DNA from 3 places in the Streptomyces sp. NPDC001822 genome. Region 1 is predicted to be linked to each of the others. Evidence: riboswitches for the same ligand, from Rfam matches in the RefSeq annotation. Region 1 holds a riboswitch; each other region holds the start of a gene.
What was found. A riboswitch is a leader RNA that binds a small molecule or an ion and turns the genes downstream of it on or off. The one in region 1 is predicted to bind cyclic di-AMP.
Positions count from the first base shown of each region.

Region 2: it holds a riboswitch for cyclic di-AMP, as region 1 does, so the genes downstream of both, ACFYY2_RS24820 (transglycosylase family protein) here and ACFYY2_RS17620 (M23 family metallopeptidase) in region 1, are expected to answer to the same signal.
Region 3: it holds a riboswitch for cyclic di-AMP, as region 1 does, so the genes downstream of both, ACFYY2_RS29905 (C40 family peptidase) here and ACFYY2_RS17620 (M23 family metallopeptidase) in region 1, are expected to answer to the same signal.

Region 1 is NZ_JBIATW010000006.1:427,887-434,733, reverse strand. It holds partial or broken gene ACFYY2_RS17635 (IS200/IS605 family accessory protein TnpB-related protein) at 1-250, opposite strand, end outside; gene ACFYY2_RS17630 (IS607 family transposase) at 243-818, opposite strand; gene ACFYY2_RS17625 (aldo/keto reductase) at 979-1,923, opposite strand; gene ACFYY2_RS17620 (M23 family metallopeptidase) at 2,072-3,106, opposite strand; cyclic di-AMP (ydaO/yuaA leader) riboswitch at 3,118-3,270, opposite strand; gene ACFYY2_RS17615 (PP2C family protein-serine/threonine phosphatase) at 3,504-4,661, opposite strand; gene ACFYY2_RS17610 (MerR family transcriptional regulator) at 4,795-5,541, opposite strand; tRNA gene ACFYY2_RS17605 (tRNA-Met) at 5,655-5,728, opposite strand; gene ACFYY2_RS17600 (FAD-binding oxidoreductase) at 5,986-6,847, shown strand, end outside.
Region 2 is NZ_JBIATW010000011.1:203,665-210,511, reverse strand. It holds gene ACFYY2_RS24845 (NAD(P)/FAD-dependent oxidoreductase) at 1-9, opposite strand, end outside; gene ACFYY2_RS24840 (exopolyphosphatase) at 458-1,399, opposite strand; gene ACFYY2_RS24835 (DUF501 domain-containing protein) at 1,434-1,967, opposite strand; gene ACFYY2_RS24830 (septum formation initiator family protein) at 2,062-2,532, opposite strand; gene eno (phosphopyruvate hydratase) at 2,626-3,912, opposite strand; gene ACFYY2_RS24820 (transglycosylase family protein) at 4,238-4,912, opposite strand; cyclic di-AMP (ydaO/yuaA leader) riboswitch at 4,913-5,084, opposite strand; gene ACFYY2_RS24815 (transglycosylase family protein) at 5,374-6,333, opposite strand; gene ACFYY2_RS24810 (cytochrome P450) at 6,439-6,847, opposite strand, start outside.
Region 3 is NZ_JBIATW010000017.1:37,721-44,567, forward strand. It holds gene ACFYY2_RS29870 (adenosylmethionine--8-amino-7-oxononanoate transaminase) at 1-373, opposite strand, end outside; gene bioB (biotin synthase BioB) at 366-1,529, opposite strand; gene ACFYY2_RS29880 (8-amino-7-oxononanoate synthase) at 1,672-2,862, shown strand; gene ACFYY2_RS29885 (DUF397 domain-containing protein) at 2,812-3,051, opposite strand; gene ACFYY2_RS29890 (helix-turn-helix domain-containing protein) at 2,979-3,941, opposite strand; gene ACFYY2_RS29895 (ATP-binding protein) at 4,174-4,605, shown strand; partial or broken gene ACFYY2_RS29900 (LysE family translocator) at 4,772-4,891, shown strand; gene ACFYY2_RS29905 (C40 family peptidase) at 5,030-5,500, opposite strand; cyclic di-AMP (ydaO/yuaA leader) riboswitch at 5,504-5,676, opposite strand; gene ACFYY2_RS29910 (hypothetical protein) at 6,041-6,349, opposite strand; gene ACFYY2_RS29915 (ATP-dependent Clp protease proteolytic subunit) at 6,357-6,847, opposite strand, start outside.

The DNA.
Region 1 (6,847 bases):
GGGACGACGAGGAGGCCGTCAGCCCACGCTTACGGGCAGCCCACGTCTCGGTGGAGTGCTCCAGCCCGTCCCCGCAGCGGGTCTTGAGATCCCGCGACGCCAGGGAACCCATGTGGCCGCCGACCAGACGCAACACCTTCTCATCCTCGGCGGTGAGGCCCTTGAGGCGGTCGCGAATGCTCACCCCCGACGGGCCATCGGCGACGAACGGACGGGAAATCGTCCGCAGTGGCTTCTTCGGCTCAGCCATGCGACGCCGCTTCAAGAGCTTTCACCGCACGGTTCTTCGCCGACCGGCGCCCGTACAACCGGGCGCAGAACGACGTCAAGACCTCCACCATGTCCCGTACCAGGTCGTCTTCGACTTCGCCCTCATCGAGGACTATGAGACGACGGCCCGTCGCGGAAAGGGCGGCCTCGACCAGCTCCACGTTCATCCGGCCCAACCGGTCCTTGTGCTCCACCACAACGGTGATCACCTCGGGATCGGCCAGCAGACGACGGGCCTTGGACCGGCCACCGTTCATGCCCGAGGCGATCTCGGACTCCACCCGCACAACCCGGTGACCGGCCTTCGCCGCCCACACGGACAAGCGGGCAACCTGCCGCTCCAGATCAGCTTTCTGGTCATGCGAGGAGACACGGGCATACAGACCCAGCCCTCCGCCCGCTTCCGGCGCGGCGTTCGACTCGACGTTCACCAGGATCGTGCGCGGACCGACCCGCTGAGCCGGTACCGGCAGCGTCCCCTCACGGAACCAGCGATACGCGGTCTGCGGATGCACGCCCTGCGTCTTCGCCCAGTCCGTCAGATTCACACCCGGACAACGACACTCACTCAAACAGGGTTACGCTCACTTTTCCGACTGTGATGACCAGCAGTTGTAAATCCCTACCTGGAGCACCGCCCCCGTGCGGCTCCGCCGGGGTGAGGGACCCGTCCGGACCGCCGGGGCCCGGACGGGTGGTGCCGGATCCTCAGGCCGAGGCCTCGGTGAGCTCGGCCAGCTGGCTCTCGGTCAGTTCGAGTCCGGCCACCGCCACGAGCGCGGGCAGCTGCCCGACCGTGCGGGCCGAGGCGATCGGTGCGGCCACCGTCGGCCGGGCCGCCAGCCAGGCCAGGGCGACCGTGGCGATCTCGGCGTCGTGCTCCTGGGCCACCTTGTCGAGCGCCCCGAGCACCTTGCGGCCGCGCTCGGTCTCCAGGTGCTTCCCCGCGCCCTCGGCCCGGGCGCTCTCGACGGCGGTCCCGGGCCGGTACTTGCCGGTGAGGAAGCCCGAGGCGAGCGCGAAGTACGGCACGGCGGCGAGCCCCTCGGAGGCGGCGGTGTCCTGGAGCGCGCCTTCGTAGGTGTCACGCGATACGAGGTTGTAGTGCGGCTGCAGAGCGACGTAACGGGCGAGGCCCTCGCGCTCGGAGAACTCCAGGGAGGCCTTGAGCCGCTCCGGGCTGATGTTGGACGCCGCGATCTCCCGGACCTTGCCGGCCTTCACCAGCTCGTCCAGGGCGCCGATGATCTCCTCGACGGGGACCGTCTCGTCGTCGAAGTGCGTGTAGTAGAGGTCGATGCGGTCGGTACCGAGCCGGCGGAGCGACGCCTCGGCCGCCCTCTTGATCGTGGTGGCCGACAGACCCTTGTACTCCGGGTGGGCACCGGCCTTGGTCGCGACGACGACGTCGTCCCTGCGGGAACGGGCGGAGAGCCACGCGCCGATGAGCGTCTCCGACTCACCGCCCTCGTTGCCCGGGACCCAGGCCGAGTAGGCGTCGGCGGTGTCGATGAAGTTGCCGCCCGCCTCCGTGTACGCGTCGAGGACGGCGAAGCTGGTGTCCTGGTCGGCGGTCCAGCCGAAGACGTTGCCGCCGAGGGCGAGAGGGAAGACCTTCAGGCCTGATGTTCCGAGCGGGCGCAGTGATGTCATACCCCGGCCCAACACACCGCCGGAGCCGCATATTCCGCCGGGCGGCCGTCCGCCCCGGAGCGGACCGGCGGCCCTGGCGTCGGGGGGTTGTGCGCCAGGGCCGCCGGGGTCTCGGGGCTCGGAGTGCGCCGTGGGCCGGCGCGGGCACTCAGATCGAGAGGCCCTTGCCGCGCAGCCAGCTCATGGGGTCGACGCCCGAGCCGTCGGCGGTGTGGATCTCCAGGTGCAGGTGCGGTCCGGTCACGTTGCCCGTCGCCCCCACCCGGCCGATGGTGTCGCCGGTGGTGACCTTCTGGCCCGCGGTGACGTCCATCGAGGACTGGTGGCAGTACCAGACCTCGGTGCCGTCGTCGAGCTCCAGGACCGTGCGGTAGCCGTAGGAACCGGACCAGCCCGCCGACTTGACCGTGCCGCTGTGCACGGCCTTGACCGGCGTACCGGTGGGGGCGGCGAAGTCCAGACCGGTGTGGTAGCCGGAGGACCACATCGAACCGGCCTGACCGAAGGTCGAGGTGATGGTGTACGAGGAGGTGGGGACGGCGTAGCTGAGGGCGAGCTTGGCGAGGCGCTCGGCCTCGGCCTTCTTCTTCGCCGCCTCTTCGTCCGCCTTCTTCTTCGCGGCGGCCTTCGCCTCCGCCTCGCTCTGCTGCTTGGCCGCCTGCGCCGCGGCCTCCTCGGCCGCCGCCTTCTCCTGCGTGGCCCTGGCCTCGGCCTCGGCCCCGGCCTGCTGCTGCTCGGCCTGCTGGAGGATGCGGGCGCGCAGCGCCTCGCCGGCGTCCGTGGTGCCCTGCTCGGCCTCGGCGGCGGTGATGCCGGCCGTGGTCAGCGGGGAGGACGCGCCGACCGTGCCCTGATCGGCGTCGTCGGCCAGATAAGCGCCCACGCCGGGAAGGGACTTGGCGTCGGGAAGATTGTCCGCGATGGAATCGGGAAGAGAGATGGAGACCGGCGGTTTGCTCTGCGCGGTGGCCATGCCTCCCGCGCCGACGGCCGCGATGACACCGACGCCGAGGACGGTGGAACTACGGGCGAGACCACGCTGCTTGGCCACGCGGTGCCGGCCGCGCACGGGACGGATGGACTCCTCGGTGGGGTTCCACTCCTCCCACGTCCTGCCCTGGTCACCGGGGCTGACGGGCCTGAAGGGTGCCGGAGCCTCGGGGGCAGGCTGATTTGACGCCACGTGGGCGCACTCCTTTCCTTCCTTCTCGCCTACCGGGTTAGCTGACGGGTTCGGAGCAGGAAGGTCTCCTACGGGCCCCTTCGTCCCTCGCGGGAGTCAGGTGTCCGATTCACCCCATGTAGGTGGTTCCCCGGTTCCCTTGCGGGATTCGGCGCCGCGCACGGTGCCGCCTCTGGCGACGACTGGGACAACCGCGCTGCGTTATCGAACGTTAATAGACATGCGGGTCCGATTCCAAGCGGTTCCCACAGATCGTTCATGACTCTGGCCTGGACTTTCGGGGGTCAATCGCCCTCAAACGGGCGAGTTGAATATCCCTCACGCACGCGCCTTTTTCTGACGGTGCGTCAAATGTTATGCGTAGCGACGTCTTTTGATTACGGACGGTCGCCTTCGGTCATTCACGGTCCAGTCCCACGATCTTCACCGTCTTGCGCCGCTCCTGCTGCCCCCTGGACGGCCGCCCGACCGCGAGCAGCGCCAGGTCGTCCGTCGACCGGCCGCCCGTGTGCAGCCGGACGTCGTCGGTGAGTGCGGAGAGCAGCTCCTCCGGTCCCGGGAAGAGCCTGCCGCGCAACCGGGCCGCCGGGTCGTAGAAGACCCCGTCGGCGTCCCGCGCCTCCGAGAGCCCGTCGGTGAACGCCAGGAAGGTGGCCCCCGGCGGCAGCGGCCATTCGTCCGCACGGTCCGGCCACACGTCGAGGCCCATGCCGAGCGGCAGGGCCGGCTCGGTCGGCCGCAGGACGTCGAGCCCGCCGTCCGCGTGGAGCACGAGCGGCTCGGGGTGGCCCCGGTTGACCACCCGCAGCACGTCGGCGCCCACCGGGATCTCGGCGAGCACGGCCGTCACGAACCCCTCCATCGAGTCCAGTCCGCCCCGCCGCGTACTCTCCCTGGCGAGCGCCCGCTCCAGCCGCTGGACCACGCCCTCCAGCGAGCGCTCCTGCTCGGCCGCCTCGCGGAAGGCGCCGATCACGACGGCGACCGCCGCCACCGCGTCCAGGCCCTTGCCCCGCACGTCCCCGACCACCAGCCGCACCCCGTACGGCGTGTCCGCGACCGCGAACAGGTCGCCGCCGACGAACTCGTCGGCCTGGGCCGCCTCGTAGCGCGCCGCGACGAGCAGGCCGCCGATCCGGTCCTCCGGCACGGGGAGCACCGCCCGCATCGCGGTCTCCGCGATGACCCGCGCCGAGGCCAGCTGCTCGTTGCCGCGCTGCACGACCCGGTTGATGACGAGCGAGAGCGCGGCGACGGTGACCAGGGTGAGCAGGTCGGTGATCGGGGCGGCATCCGCGAGCATGCCGTCGGACACCCGGATGGCGAGGACGACGAGGATCGCGACCACGCCGGTGCGAATCGTGGAGGCCAGCGAGAAGAAGGGGGCAGCGATCAGCGGGGCCGCGGCGAAGAGCGGGACGGCGGAGACCTCGGGCGGGGTCGTCACGTCGCAGACCAGCCCGGCACCGATCATCAGGGCGGGCAGCAGGCGCACGAGCCTCCGGGCGCGCGCGTTCCCCTCGGCACGCCCCTGACGTACGTCCCGCTTCCCCACCTGTGCACTCCTGCCCGGTCCGCCCACGGCTGCGGACGGTACCGCGCCCCGCCCCGGCCGGGCGGAGCCGCGCCGTGGCGCGACCGCTCATCGGCCGAAGGAAGGAGCGCAGCGCCGCCCGGCCCCTCCGGGGTCAGTCGGAGAGCCGGTGCCGCGCGTGGATCGTCAGTGCATCCCGTACGAAGACGGCGGTCCCGTCCCCGTGGCGATCGTAGTTCTTCGCGAAGCGCGGATCGGCCGCGTACATCTCGCCGAGCCCGGTGACGTACGCGCGGGTGACCTCCGTGGTCACCGCCAGCCAGGCGCAGTGCCGCCGCGCGATGTCCTGCACCTCGTCACTCCCCGCGTCGAGGCCGGCGGCCCGCGCCGCAGCGTAGTCACGGGCGATGACGTCGTGCTCGCCCTGGAACGCGGCGCGCTCGGCGGGGCTCAGCCCACGCCACCACCGGTCGCCCCGCTCGTACGCCGCACGGCCCCACCGCTCGCCGACCTCCTGCTCGTACACGGTGTGGTCGAAGCCGTCGAACACTTCCTCGGCCATGAGATCCTCCCCTTCCTCGGTCCTGTGGAGAGTGGTCCGCACCGAGGCGATCTGCCGTCCGATGCGCTCGCGCTCCTGCTCCAGCAGGCCCAGATGGGCCCGGAGCGCCGCGGAGGTGTCCCGCTGCCCCTCCAGCACGTCCTTGATCGCCGGCAGCGAGAGCCCCAGCTCCCTCAGCAGCAGGATGCGCTGGAGCCTGACCAGGGCGTCCTGGTCGTAGTAGCGGTAGCCGTTCGCACCCGTGCGGCTCGGCACGAGAAGACCGAGATCTCCGTAGTGCCGGAGCGTGCGGCTGGTGGTGCCGGCTCTTCTGGCGATTTCCTGGATGGACCACTCCATGCCGGAAACGCTAGATCTTCACGCGACGTCAAGGTCAAGCCTCGCGTCCCGGGGCGGCCACGGCACACGACAGAGGCTCGGATCCTCGAAAGGATCCGGGCCTCTGTCTTCAGTAGCGGGGACAGGATTTGAACCTGCGACCTCTGGGTTATGAGCCCAGCGAGCTACCGAGCTGCTCCACCCCGCGTCGTTGTGTTGGTAACTCTACGCCATCCGGGAGGGTGCTCCGACCACTTCTCCCGCCGGCCCCGTTCCGCGCCCCGCCCCTCGGGGGCGTGGCGCCGCGATTGCGGGCCCCGCGCGGCGGCGCGACGCTTGAAGGACACGACATTCGGTGTTCGGTCCCGTCTGCGCGGCATCCTCAGGTGCCGGCGTCGGCCCAGCAGCCTCACCCGATGAGATGGAGCCAGGGGAGGCCGGGCGCACGCTCGCGAGGAGACGGCCATGGACGGCACCACACTGGAAGCCATGAGGACCGCGCTGCGCGGCCCGGTCATCGGCCCGGACGACCCGGCGTACGACGAGGCACGCACGGTCTACAACGCCATGATCGACAGGAAGCCGGCGGCGGTGGTCCGCTGCCACGACACGGCGGACGTCATGGCGGCCGTCGACTTCGTCCGTGAGCACGGCCTGGACGTGGCCGTGATGGGCGGCGGCCACAGCGGCCCCGGCCTGGGCGTCGTCGACGGGGCCGTCACGATCGACCTCTCCCCCATGGACGGCGTGCGGGTCGACCCCGCCACCCAGACCGCCCAGGCGGACGGCGGCGCGACACTGGCCGAGTTCGACCACGCCACACACGCCTTCGGCCTCGCCGCCCCGGCCGGAATCATGTCCACGACCGGCATCGGAGGCCTCACGCTCGGCGGCGGTCACGGCTACCTCACCCGCAAGTACGGCCTCACGGTCGACAGCCTGGTCTCCGCCGACGTCGTCCTGGCCGACGGCAGCTTCGTGGCCGCGAACCCGAGTGAGCACGCCGACCTGTTCTGGGCGCTGCGCGGCGGTGGCGGCAACTTCGGCATCGTCACGTCGTTCGACTTCGAGCTGCACCCCGTGGACACGGTGGGGGTCGGGATCACCGTATGGCCGCTGGAGCACTTCCAGGACGTCATGCGCTGGTACCGCGACTTCCTGCCGCAGGCGCCGGACGACCTGTACGGCTTCTTCGCGTCGCTGTCCGTCCCCCCGGGCCCGCCCTTCCCCGAGGAGATCCACGGACAGAAGATGTGCGGCGTCGTCTGGTCCTCCACGGCCGACCCCGAGGAGCTGGAGAAGACCCTCGCCGTGGTGAACGAACCCG
Region 2 (6,847 bases), on a different contig from region 1:
GGTGCTCATGCCATCGAGTATCCACCCCCCTCGGGAGGCATGCTCGTGAGCCCCTTCACAAGGTATGCGCGACCCTCTGCTACACTTCGCCGCCCACGTGACCCAGGTCATGGTCCACCTGGGGAACCAGGAATCGCGGGCGAACGTTGTTCACCGCTTGTGAGCTGGCCCTTGAGCCGCCGGAGCCGGGCGGACACCTGCCCCGGACACACCCCGGCCACACCTCCGCAACATCCCCGCCCGGCGCCTGCGGGTCCCTCCGAGCGGTCCGTACGGCCCCTCGGACGAAGAACTTCGCCCACCGGGGCCGAATTCCTTGTGAAGAAGTTCACGAACTTCGTCGCGGCACTGCGCGGAAGGCCTCCCCGGACGAGCCCGGAGACGCCTTCCGCAGCTCAGAGGTGCAGGCGGGAATGCGTATGAGCGGCATCTCACCGCACCCCCGGCGGCACGGTGATCACGCCGCCGACCAGGCGATCCCGTCCAGGATGTCGTGTTCGCTGACGACGACCTCAGCGGCACCGCTGCGTTCCATCACCGCGAGCAGCGCGAGCGCGCCCGAGGCGATCACGTCGACCCGGCCGGGATGCATCGCGGGGATCGCCGCGCGCTCCTCGTGCGTCGAGGCGAGCAGCCGTTCCGTGATCTCCCGGACCTGCGCGGCCGACACCCGGGAGTGGTGGATGGCCTCGGAGTCGTACTCCTCCAGGCCGAGGGCGATCGCCGCGACCGTGGTCACCGTCCCGGCCAGGCCCACGAGCGTCGCGGCCGAGGCGATCGGCACCGTCTCCTCGACCGTGTCCAGGGCGGCGTCGAGATCGGCCCGGATCGCCGCGACCCGGTCCGGCGTGGGCGGGTCCACGACGGCCCCGTCCACCACGAGATGACGTTCGGTCATACGCACGCAGCCGATGTCCACGGACCGGGCCGCGCGGACCTCGTCGTCACCGACCACGAACTCCGTGGAACCGCCGCCGATGTCCACCACGAGGTACGGCTTGTCCAGGTGGTCACTGCCCGTCAGTTCCTTCGTGGCGCCGTCGAAGGAGAGTTGCGCCTCCTGGTCACCGCTGATGACCTCGGGCTCGATGCCCAGGATGTCCAGGACGCCCCGGACGAACACGTCGCTGTTCTCCGCGTCGCGGGACGCGGACGTGGCGACGAAGCGGGTCCGCTCGGCGCCGAGCTCCTTGATCACGGCCGCGTACTCGCGGCACGCGTCGAAGGTGCGCTCCAGGGCTTCGGGGGCCAGCCGCCCGGTGCGGTCGACACCCTGCCCGAGCCGGACGATCCGCATGCGCCGGTCGAGCTCGGTGAACCGCCCGGTGGACGGCTCCACGTCGGCGACGAGCAGACGGATGGAGTTGGTACCGCAGTCGATGGCGGCAACGCGGGTCATGGGGCTCCTGTGGTTGGACGGGTACCGCGCGGGATCAGGACGCGCCGGCGTCGCCGCACGGCGTGACGCAGGGGCCCTTCGCCCACCACTCCGGCAGCATGGCGATCGCCTCGTCGCCCAGCGGGTTGACCCCGGGGCCGGCCGCCAGCGAGTGGCCGACCAGGACGTGCAGGCACTTCACGCGGTCGGGCATGCCGCCCGCGCTCGGGAAGCCCTCCAGGACCTCGATGGCGTCACGCCGGGCGAGGTAGTCCTCGTGGGCCGCGCGGTAGGCGGCGGCCAGCTCGGGGTCCTCCGCCAGGCGCGCGGTCATCTCCTTCATGACCCCGTTGGCCTCCAGCGTGCCGATCGCGGAGGCGGCACGCGGGCACGAGAGGTAGTACGTCGTCGGGAACGGCGTGCCGTCCTCCAGGCGGGGCTGGGTCTCGACCACGTCCGGATTGCCGCAGGGGCAGCGGTGCGCGATGGCGCGCAGACCGCGCGGCGGGCGGCCGAGCTGGAGCTCGAACGCGGCGATGTCCGCAGCGGTGGGCGTGGTGGATGGGGTCTGCGGAGGGGGCGTGTCCATGCCTGCCTTGAATGTCATCGGTCGGTCTGTATGTATCGGCGCGGGTGCGGGGCACGGTGCGTGCGCCCGGACCAGGGCCGCTGCGGGGGCGGGGTCATTCGCGGTCGGCGCTGTCGACGCCGTCCCAGAGGTTGGAGTGCCAGGGCCGCCCGGTCGCCCCCGGATCGCCGCGGCGCACCTCGCCCGCGTCGGGGTCGATCACCGTGAAGGCGGTCTCCCCCGGCACCACGTAGTGGAGGTGCTCGCGGGCCAGACGGCGGATGTACGCGTCGTCCTTGAGCCGCGCCTTCTCGTCGCGCAGCTCCTCGGTCCGCTGGCGCGCCTCCCTCGACAGCCTCTCCTGATCGGCGATCTGGTCGCGCTGGGAGATGTACTGCCGCATGGGGTACGCCAGGGCCACCACCAGGGAGCAGACGATCAGCGCCAGGAACGCCGCCCGCCCGGTGAGCCTGGAGCGGCGGGCCTGGCGGCGGTTCTGGGACCGGTAGACGCGGGCCGCCGTCTGCTCACCGAGCAGCCGCAGCCTGGTCGCGGTGGAGAACCGGTCGCGGTCCTTCCCGGCCATGTCTCACGCCTCCCGTTACGCACGTACGTCCCCGCACACGGTACGGGACCGGATGCGGGGACGGACGGAGGCTGGTGCTCCGGACTCGGGCCGTCAGCCCTCGAAGCGGAACCGCGGGAACGCCGAACGGCCCGCGTACACCGCGGCGTCGTCGAGGATCTCCTCGATGCGCAGCAGCTGGTTGTACTTGGCGACGCGGTCCGAACGGGCCGGGGCACCGGTCTTGATCTGGCCGCAGTTCACCGCGACCGCGAGGTCGGCGATGGTGACGTCCTCGGTCTCACCGGAGCGGTGCGACATCATGCACTTGAAGCCGTTGCGCTGGGCGAGCTCGACGGCGTCCAGGGTCTCGGTCAGCGAACCGATCTGGTTGACCTTGACGAGCAGGGCGTTGGCCGAGCCCTCCTCGATGCCCCGGGCCAGGCGCTCCGGGTTGGTCACGAAGAGGTCGTCGCCGACGATCTGCACCTTGGAGCCCAGCTTGTCGGTGATGACCTTCCAGCCGGCCCAGTCGTCCTCGTACAGCGGGTCCTCGATGGAGACCAGCGGGTACGCGGAGACGAGCTCCTCGTAGTACTCGGTCATCTCTGCGGCCGAGCGGGACTTGCCCTCGAACTCGTAGACGCCGTCCTTGTAGAACTCGGACGCGGCGACGTCGAGCGCGAGCGCGATGTCGCGGCCCGGGACGTAACCGGCCTCCTTGACGGCCTCCAGGATGAGGTCGAGGGCGGCGCGGTTGGACTCGAGGTTGGGGGCGAAGCCGCCCTCGTCGCCGAGACCGGTGGAGAGGCCCTTGGTCTTCAGGACCTTCTTCAGCGTGTGGTAGATCTCCGCGCCCCAGCGAAGGGCCTCGGAGAAGGACTCGGCGCCGATCGGCGCGATCATGAACTCCTGGATGTCCACGTTGGAGTCGGCGTGCGAGCCGCCGTTCAGGATGTTCATCATCGGAACGGGCAGCAGGTGCGCGTTCGGGCCGCCGAGGTAGCGGAACAGCGGGAGGTCGGAGGCCTCGGACGCGGCGTGCGCCACGGCCAGCGAGACACCGAGGATGGCGTTGGCGCCGAGGGAGCCCTTGTTCTCGGTGGCGTCCAGGTCGAACATCGCCTGGTCGATGAGGCGCTGCTCGGTGGCGTCGTAACCGACGAGCTCCGGGCCGATCTGCTCGATCACGGCGAGGACGGCCTTCTCGACGCCCTTGCCCTGGTAGCGGTTGGGGTCGCCGTCGCGAAGCTCAATGGCCTCGAACGCACCGGTGGAGGCGCCGGACGGAACAGCAGCACGTCCCGTGCTGCCGTCGTCGAGGCCAACCTCGACCTCGACCGTGGGGTTGCCCCGGGAGTCGAGGATTTCCCTGGCTACGACGACGTCGATGGACGGCACGAGGCATCTCCTTCTGGGATATGACACTGGATGTGCAGGGTCACTGTGGCCTTGCGCCACGAGCCTAACCGGCTCGGCCCGCTCCGTCGGCCGTCCGCCCGTCCCCTGGGACGAAAAAGGGCCCAAGGACCTGCATTACGGGCAAATCTCCAGATATTTACTGGTCAGTAACTACAACAGTTGAACGCTTCCCCCCGCAGGAGTCCCCACGGGCCCCGCCGAGGAGGCACCCGGGAACCCCGGGCACGGCCCGGCCCGGCGCGCAGGGGGGTGGGCGCGCCGGGCCGGGCCGTCGGGGCGGAGGAGGACCCCGTACCGCTCGTGACTACTTCAGGTGGAGCTGCTGGCCCGGGAAGATCAGGTCGGCCTTCTCGACGATGTCGTCGTTCAGCTTGAACAGCTTCTGCCAGCCGCCCTTGACCTTCTCCGCCTCGGCGATGCTGCTGAGGGTGTCGCCGGGCTTCACCTTGTACTCGCCGTCGCCCTTCTCGACCTTCTGGCCGGTCGGGGTGGTGACGGTCTCGCGCTTCTCGCTGCGCGAGACGGGCTGCTCGGCCTTGCGCTCCGGCTGCGCCTTCGTCTCGGCCTTCGGCGCGGAGCCGGTGTCCACACCCGGGTCCACACCGTCGTTGGTCAGGCCGCCGGCGCCGGCACAGGCCCAGGCGCCCGGGCCCTGCAGGTCGAGGAGCTTCTCGGCGACGGCGATCTGCTGGTCCTTGGTGGCCAGGTCGGCGCGGGCCGCGTACTGCGTACCACCGGCGGCCGCCCAGCTGGAGGCCGAGAACTGCAGGCCGCCGTAGTAGCCGTTGCCGGTGTTGATGGACCAGTTGCCACCGGACTCGCACTGGGCGACGGCGTCCCAGGTCGCGACGGAGGCGGCGGAAGCACCGGTCGCGCCCATCAGCGGCACGGCCACGGCCGCACCGGCGACGCCCGCCAGGGTGGCTATGCGGACGGCCTTGGACGGGCGGCGGTGCTTGCCCTTGCTGGAAAGCAGCATGGTTCTCCTCACCGACGCCTACGAGGTGAGCTGTCGGGTTCGGGCCTGTGAGTTGCCCGGCCGACCGCACTCGCGGACGACTTCACCCCCAGCCGGTCCTCAGCCGTCTTCCGACAGCCGGGCTCCGGCACTTACCTGGGTCCCCCGCTCCTGCCTACGGCGCTTTACGCGTCGTTCCCCCCGACCGACGGCAGGATTCGGCGTGACGGTCGAAGGTGCCCGCGGTGCGAGCGGCTCCGACCGTAATCACACACAACCCCTACATTCAAAAATGGGCATAGCGGTCAATCGTCGCGTTACCGCTCGGCCCGGCGATCCGTTCGCGCAGGTCGGAGCGGATATGGACAGACCGGGCGTACATGACACGCGAGTTGAAGCAAAGAGACCCATGTCTCACTTACACATAAGTGGACATAGGCCTCTGAACTACCCCTGATTTCGGGGTGTTTTCCCGCTTTTGATCAGTTGGCGGCCGGGGTCTCCGCCTGCGCCCCGCCCGCGTCCGCACCGAGGGCGAGGCCGAGGTCCAGACTCTGGCCGGGAAGGATCAGGTCGGGGTCGGAGCCGAGCTCGTCCTTGTTGGCCTCGTAGAGAGCGGGCCAGCCGCCGGGGAGCTCCTCCGTGTCGGCGATCGCCCAGAGGTTGTCGCCCTCCTGGACGGTGTAGGTCCCCTCCGCGCTCTGACGCCCCTCGGCGGCACCGCGCGAGGCGTGCCTGCCCGACTCGCGGCCCTCGGCCGCCGAGGAGGACGACTCCTCGGCCGTCTCGGGGGCGGGTGTGCCGCGGTGCTTCCCGGCCTTCGTCCCCTCCTGCTTCGAGGCTGCGGAGGTCTCGGACGCCTCGGGCGACGGCGTGGCGGAGGACGAAGCGCCGGACGCGTCCGCCTTCCCGCCCTTGCCCGTCGCGCCGCCGGACTTGGCCTTCCCTGCCTTGCCCTTCGCGTCCGCCTCGTCCGGCACCTCGGCGGAGGGGGTCGCGGACGGGGTCGCGGTGCCCGTCGCCTCGGCGGACGGCCCGTCGCCCGGGTCCACACCCGGCAGCGTTCCGTCGAGTGCGAGCCCGGAGATCACCGAGCAGCTGGGCCACGCCTGGGGGCCCTTGTCGTCCAGCACCTTCTCGGCGATGGCGATCTGCTGCGAGCGGCTCGCGAGGTCGGCTCGGGACGCGTACGCCGTGCCGCCGTAGGCCGACCAGGTGGCCTCGGAGAACTGCAGGCCTCCGTAGTAGCCGTTGCCGAGGTCGGCGCTCCATATGCCACCGCTCTCGCACTCGGCGACGCGGTCCCACGTCGAGGCGTCTGCGGCCTGTGCGCCGCCGGCGCCGAGCAGCGGGATGGCAATCGCCGATCCTGTGACGCCTGCGGCGACGACGATGGCGGGTGCCTGACGAGGGCGACGGTGTCTGCCGTTCGCGGAGCCCATGGGATTGCCTTCCGTGTGACTGACATGTGACGGGTGAGTCGAACGGTGAACCTAGCCGTACTCGAACGTGTGTCACAAGTCGATGCAGCGGAGATCACGTGAAAGTCACGGAGTTGACAGAATGTCACCTTCCGGCGCCGTATGGCCGGGAACGAACTCCACAGGGAGTGTGCGCAGTCCACGCATGATGAGTCCACCGCGCCATCGCAAATCGGCATGTTCGGCAGCGAGCCGCAGGTCAGGGAGCCGTTTCAGCAGGGTCGCCAGGGCGACCCGCCCCTCCAGACGGGCCAGCGGCGCACCCAGGCAGTAGTGGATGCCGTGCCCGTAACCGAGGTGCTGGTTGTCACTCCGAGCGAGATCCAGGGTGTCCGCATTCTGGAATCGCCCGGGGTCGCGGTCGGCCGCGGCGAGCACCACGAGGACGGGGTCGCCCGCCGCGATGACCTGTCCTCCCAGCGCCACGGGTTCGGTGGCGTAGCGCCATGTGGCGAGCTCCACCGGCCCGTCGTAG
Region 3 (6,847 bases), on a different contig from region 1:
CCGAGACCGACCCGGAGTCGGCGAGGAAGACGTGCCGCAGCGGCTCCGGGGTGATCTCCACCAGCCGGGCCGCCAGCCGGACGGCGGGCTCGTGCGTGAGCCCGCCGAACATCACATGACTCATCCGGTCCAGCTGACCCCGGGCCGCGTCGTTGAGCACCGGATGGTTGTAGCCGTGCACCGCCGACCACCACGAGGACATGCCGTCCACCAACTCGTCCCGGCCGTGCACGGGTTCGGCGAGTCGCAGCCGTACCCCGGACGCGGACTCCACGATCAGGGGCTCCTGGCGGCCGGGCATCGGTCCGTAGGGGTGCCAGACGTGTGCCCGGTCCAGGGCGCGGATCTCGGCGGGGGTGAACCGGTCAGGCATTGGGCGCGAGATCCGTCCCGGCACCGCGGCGGCGCACCGCCACCAGATCCGTGCGCGCGACCTGCGCCTCGGACTGCTCCGGAACCGCCCCCGGGGCGTCGCCGCACGGAGCGCAGCCGCCCTCGTGCGAACCGCAGCCTCCGGAAGGTGCCGCCCGGTGCTCGGGGAGCGTCTTCGTCTCCGCCCCCTCCACCTCGAAACCGGCGTCCGCGATCATGTCCAGGTCGGTCTGGCCCGCCTGGCCCTCGCTGGTCAGATAGTCGCCCAGGAAGATGGAGTTGACCAGGTTCAGGGCGAGCGGCTGCATCGAGCGCAGATGGACCTCGCGGCCGCCCGCGAGCCGCACCTCGACGTCCGGGCACACGAACCTGACCATCGCGAGGATGCGCAGGCACCGCTGGGGAGTGAGGTGCCAGTCCTTCGCGAGCGGGGTTCCCTCCATGGGGATCAGGAAGTTGACCGGCACGGAGTCCGGATCCAGCTCACGGAGTGAGAAGACGACGTCGACGAGATCGGCGTCGCTCTCGCCCATGCCCGCGATCAGCCCGGAGCACGCCGAGAGTCCTGCGGCCTGGGCCTGCTGCACGGTGTCCACGCGGTCGGCGTACGTGTGGGTGGTCGTGATGTCCCCGTACGTGGCCTCGGACGTGTTGAGGTTGTGGTTGTACGCGTCCGCGCCGGCGGACCTGAGGCGCTCGGCCTGCCCCTCCGACAGGAGACCGAGGCAGGCGCACACCTCCACGTCCTCGTGCTGACCCTTGATCGCCTCGATGGTCCTGGACACCCGGTCGACGTCCCGGTCGGTCGGCCCCCGGCCGCTCGCCACGAGACACACGCGCTTGGCGCCGCCCGCCACGCCCGCGGCGGCGGCCCTCTCCGCCTCGTCCGGCTTGATCCAGGTGTACTTGAGGATCTCGGCCTTGGAACCGAGACGCTGCGAGCAGTAGGAACAGTCCTCGGGGCAGAGCCCCGACTTCAGGTTGACCAGGTAGTTGAGCTTGACGCGCCTGCCGAACCACTGGCGGCGCACCTTCCCGGCCGCGGCCACCACATCGAGCAGTTCGTCGTCGGAGGTCGCCAGTACGGCGAGCGCTTCGTCACGGGTCGGCAGTTCGCGCCGCAGCCCCTTGTCCACCAGCGTGTTCAGCAGGTCCATGGCGTCGATCCTGGCGTACGACACCGCCTCCGGCCAAGGAGGAACCGGACAGGACCCGCGGACGATGCTGTGTGTATTGCCACACCCTGGCCTGTTGCGCACCGGGCTAGGGTCTGTGAACTGCCTACAAAGGGACCCGCTCATGTCCTACGCCCCGTTCGACTGGATCGACGACGAGGCCCGCCGCCGTACCGACGCCGGACTCGTCCGGACGCTCCGTCCCCGCGCCTCGCGGACGGATCTGCTGGACCTCGCGAGCAACGACTACCTGGGCCTGACCAGGCATCCCGAGGTCACGTCGGCCGCTGCCGAGGCCGCGCGCGAATGGGGCGCGGGGGCCACCGGTTCGCGGCTGGTCACCGGAACCACCACGCTGCACGCCCGGCTCGAACGCGAACTCGCCGAGTTCTGCGGATTCGAGGCGGCCCTGGTCTTCTCCTCCGGCTACGCGGCCAACCTCGCCGCCCTGACCGCACTCACCGGGCACGATGCACTGATCGTGTCCGACGCGGGCAACCACGCTTCGATCGTGGACGGCTGCCGGCTCTCCCGGGCGGCAACCGCGGTCGTGCCGCACGCGGACCCCGAGGCCGTGCGCAAGGCGCTCCTGGCACACACCGGACGGGCTGTCGCGGTGACCGATTCCGTCTTCTCGGTGGACGGCGACGCGGCCCCGCTGGCTCTGCTGGCCGATGTCTGCGAGGACGCGGGCGCAGCCCTCCTGGTGGACGACGCACACGGCCTCGGCGTGCTGGGGGACGGTGGGCGCGGCGCCCTCGCCGCCGCCGGACTCGCGGGCGGCCCGGGGATCGTCGCCACGCTCACCCTCTCGAAGTCACTGGGGAGCCAGGGTGGAGCCGTGCTCGGGCCGGCCGGGGTCATCGCCCATCTGGTCAACTCGGCGCGGACGTTCATCTTCGACACGGGCCTCGCCCCGGCGGCGGTCGGCGCGGCCTCCTGCGCCCTGACGCTGCTGCGCCGGGAGCCGGAGCGCGCAGGAAGGGCGAGGGCGGTGGCCGCCGAACTGCACGGCCGGCTCACCGCCGCCGGTCTCACCGCCGTGCGCCCGGACGCCGCCGTCGTCTCGGTCCGCGCGCCGTCGGCGGAGTCGGCGGTTCGCTGGGCCGCTGAATGCCGTGCCGCGGGGCTCGCGGTGGGGTGCTTCCGGCCTCCTTCGGTGCCGGACGGGGTCTCCCGGCTCCGGCTGACGGCCCGTGCCGACCTGACGGCGGCGCAGATCGAGTTCGCGGTGGCCACGATCGTCGGATCGGCGCCCCGCGGGTCAGTCGAGGCCGCCGACGCGGCCGCCGGGTCCCCGGCGGCCGCGCAGTGAGGTGACGAAGGACGTCCACGCCGCGCTCGACAGGCTCAGGTGCGGGAGCTCCGTGTCCTTGGAGTCCCGGACGGCGAGCCTGCCGGGGGCGATCAGCGCGGTCTCCACGCAGTTGTTCATTCCGGTGCTGCGGCTGCTGCGCCGCCATTCGGTCGTGGGCTGTGGGAGCTGTGCGGGACGGTCGGACATCGTGCCCCCCTCGGGCAGTCTGAAGGTTCCGCCTGACCGCCGCTGCTCAGCGCGGCGATGAGGTCCAGCGAACGCTCGGGCGACAGCGCGTGGGCCTGCATCGTGCGGAAGGCCGAGCTGTACGCCTCGATGTCTTCTCTCCGCTCCAGATAGAGGCTACTCGTCAAATGGTCAAGAACGACCACATCCAGATCAGAAGTGCTCGGAAAGGAGAAGATAACGAAGGGGCCGGTGAGGCCGACGTACCCTCCCGCCGCGAACGGCAGCAACTGAAGTGTCACGTGTGGAAGTTGGGCCGCCCACAGCAAGTGGCGCAGTTGTTCCGCCATCACCCCCGCGCCCCCGACCTGGCGTCTGAGAACCGCCTCGTCGAGCACCACGCTGAGCCGCAGCGGTCCGGTCGTGTGCAGGACGCTCTGCCGGGCGAGTCTGACCTCCACCAGGGAGTCGAGGGCCGCGGGGGGCAGGCCGTCCAGGGTGGAGCGGGTCACGGCCCGCGCGTAGTCGGCGGTCTGCAGGAGCCCCGGCACCACCGATGTCTCGAGCGTGCGCGCGGCATCGGCCTGTGACTCGAGACTGATGAAGTCGCGGTACTGCGGCGGGATGAGGCCACGGTAGGCGTGCCACCAGCCGTTCCCGCCGCCGCCGGCCGATCCGGCGAGCGTCTGGAGCAGGGAGCGCAACTGCCCGTCGTCCACGCCGTAGACGTCCAGTAACCGCGTCACGTCGTCGGGGGACACCCCGCTCGCGCCCGTCTCGATCCGGCTCACCTTCGACTGGTGCCAGCCCAGCATTCCCGCGGCTTCCCGGCTCGTGAGTCCGGATGTGTGACGCAGACCGCGCAGTTCTTCGCCGAGTTTGCGACGGCGTACGACCGGGCCGTTGCGCACGACGGCCTCCCTCCGTTGTACGGAGAGCCGGCCCCCGTTCGGGGGCGGCTCGGAAAGTGGCCAGTGTGGCGCCCGGTCACTGCTCGCGGGGCATGGTTCACCGGAATGGGCGACAGATATATGCATATCTTGGTGGATCGCAGTTACGGACGGCCTCGGGAGTGGCAGTCTGGCGCGAACCACAATCCGGACCGGTCGCGGACCGGTCGGGACGGGAAGGGACGGCGACGCCATGGCAGACCATCAGGAAGCAACCGTCACCTTGCCGAGCGACCCGGTCTCGGTGTCCGCGGCCCGGGCCCACGTCGCGCGGGTGCTCAGCGAGTGGGGCCTGGCCGAGGACAGTGACCTGGCCGACGCGGTCCGGCTGATCGTCTCGGAACTGACCACCAACGCCGTCCAGCACACGTTCGGTCTGTCACCCACGTTCACCGTCGCCCTACGGCTCGACCGGGACGAGGAGCTGTACCTGGGCGTGACGGACAGCCACCCCCGCTGGCCGCAGAAGCTGCCCGCGGCGGTCCGTCAGGACAACGGCCGGGGCATGGTGATCATCAGGTCCCTCGCCAAGGAATGCGGTGGGAGACTCAGCGTCAGCCCCACGCCCGACGGGGGGAAGACCGTGTCGATCGCCCTTCCCTGGGCCGTTCCGGCGCAGGCCTGACGCCGGGTCATGGTGGGCCGGGGCGGCCGAAACCGCTCCGCAGCAGTGCCGGCAGCGTGGCGGCGGTCGCCGTGTTCTCCGTGACTCGCGCCTGCCGCCACGGCGGCCGCACCCGTGGGCGGTTCGCAGTCCGTGACCGCCGGCTCCACGTCCGGGTGGGCGCGCCGGAACGCGGTCGGGGCTGCTCGTGCGCACCGCCCTGGCGGTGGCCGGGCTCGCCGCCGTGCTCGTGGCGATGCCCGTCCTCCTCCGCGCCGTCCAGCTGCTGGGCGGGGCGTACGTGCTTACCGCCCGCGCCATCGAGGGCGGCAGCGGCACGGCGCTCACCGCGCTGGGACTCGTGCTGGTGACCGGGCCCCTGCTGCACGGAACGAGGTGGGGAGCGGTGCCGGCGCGGAAGGCCGGCACCGGGCGGACGCAGGTGTCAGCGGACCCTCCCGTACCAGACGCTGTTCGACCAGATCTTCTCCAGCCGCACCACCGCCCCGGTCTTCGGCGAGTGCCAGATCCGGCCGCTGCCGGCGTAGATCCCCACGTGGTAGACGCTGCGTCCCGCGTGAAAGAAGACCAGGTCGCCGCGTTTCCGCTGCGACCTGGAGATATGGCGGGTCTTGTTGTACTGCTGCTGCGCCGTGCGGGGGAGCTTCTTGCCCGCTTTCCGATACGAGTAGAGCGTCAGCCCGGAACAGTCGAACCGGTGCGGGCCAGTGGCGCCGTATCTGTAGGGCGCGCCCTTCTTGGAGGCCGCGATGTCGAGAGCCCTCGTCGAACGGCTCGCGGCCTCGGCGTCGTCGACGACGCCCGGGGCCAGCATCGTGGTGCCTACAGCGAGAGTGAGAACCGAGGCCGTACCGACCCGGGCGAACAGAGACGGGACATGAACCTGCGCAGTCATGCGCAACCCTTCGTCAGCCGCCTGTGAAGGATGACCTGTCGGGTTCGGGCTGGCGAAGTTGCCCGGCCGCGCAAGGCGGCTTCACCCCGAGGACCGTCCGGATGTCCGGGCGGCCCGTTGTGCTCGGGTCCTCCACTCCTGCCGATCCACTTCTGTCGACCAGGCATCCGGACAGCGGCAGGACTCGGCGTCCGCCCGGACCGCCCCGCCGCGGCGGCGGGGGCTTGTCGTCCCAGGGATCTTTACGCACGCGCTGCCGGATTTCCTCGCTGAAGCTGCGATATGTGAGAGTCGTCACCACTGATCCGTTCGGGTGGACGGGGCGGATCCGGTGACCTCGCGGCCGTGCCGGACCAGCCCCGTACCAGCGATGGAACGACCGATTTCGTTCACTGTCCGCGCTGGGTGCGCAAGTTGGGCTGTCCCTCGGGAGGGGGACCTTCTACGCCGAACGAGCGAGGAAAACTCATCGGCTCGTCGGGCGTGTCGGGAAGGTCGCCGCAATGGAGTCCTCTGCGTGGGCGTCGGGCGCCCCGGTGTTCAGTGCGACGACGCCGGCGGTACGGCGACCCGTCCGGCCCGCCGCTCCCCGTCCAGCAGCCGTAACGCCCTGGCCAGCGTCTCCGCGTGGATCCGGGACTCGCCCCGCTCGTGCATCAGCGTGAGCGCGTCGCGCAGGGCGGCCGCCCGGGAGGCGAGCGCCTGCGCTGCCCGCAACGCTCCGTAGGTGTCGCCGCCGCGGGCGGGATTGATCCGGCCGAGCTGGTCGAGCGCTTCGAGGTAGCAGTCGATGAACTCCGCCTCGGCGCGGGTGAGTGCGGGCAGTGGCGGGAACTGGGGTGTGAGCATCGCTTGTTCACCTCGCGGGGTGCGGCGGCTGGGACGGAGTGCGGTTCTCCACGACGTGGTCCACCAGCCCGAACGCCAGGGCGGCCGGGGCGTCGAGAATGGTGTCCCGCTCGATGGCGGCGCTGATCTCCTGTGCGGATCGCCCTGTGTGGCGGGCCAGCATCGCCGTGAGCAGCTCGCGCTCGCGGGACGACTCGCGCGCCTGGATCTCCAGATCCGAGGGCTGTCCCCGCACCGGCTCCTCCAGAGCGGGTTGCTGAATGACTACCCGGGCCCCGGGCAGCGCATGTCGGTGGCCGGGGGAGCCGGCCGCCAGCAGCACCGCGGCACCGGCACCCGCTTGGCCGATGCAGAAGGTCTCCACCTCGCAGGCGAGGTAGCGCATGGTGTCGTAGACCGCCGTCATGGCGTGGAAGGTGCCGCCGGGCGAGTTGATGTAGAGCGAGACCGGCCGGTCCGGGTCCGCGTGCTCCAGGTACATGAACTGGGCGATCAGGT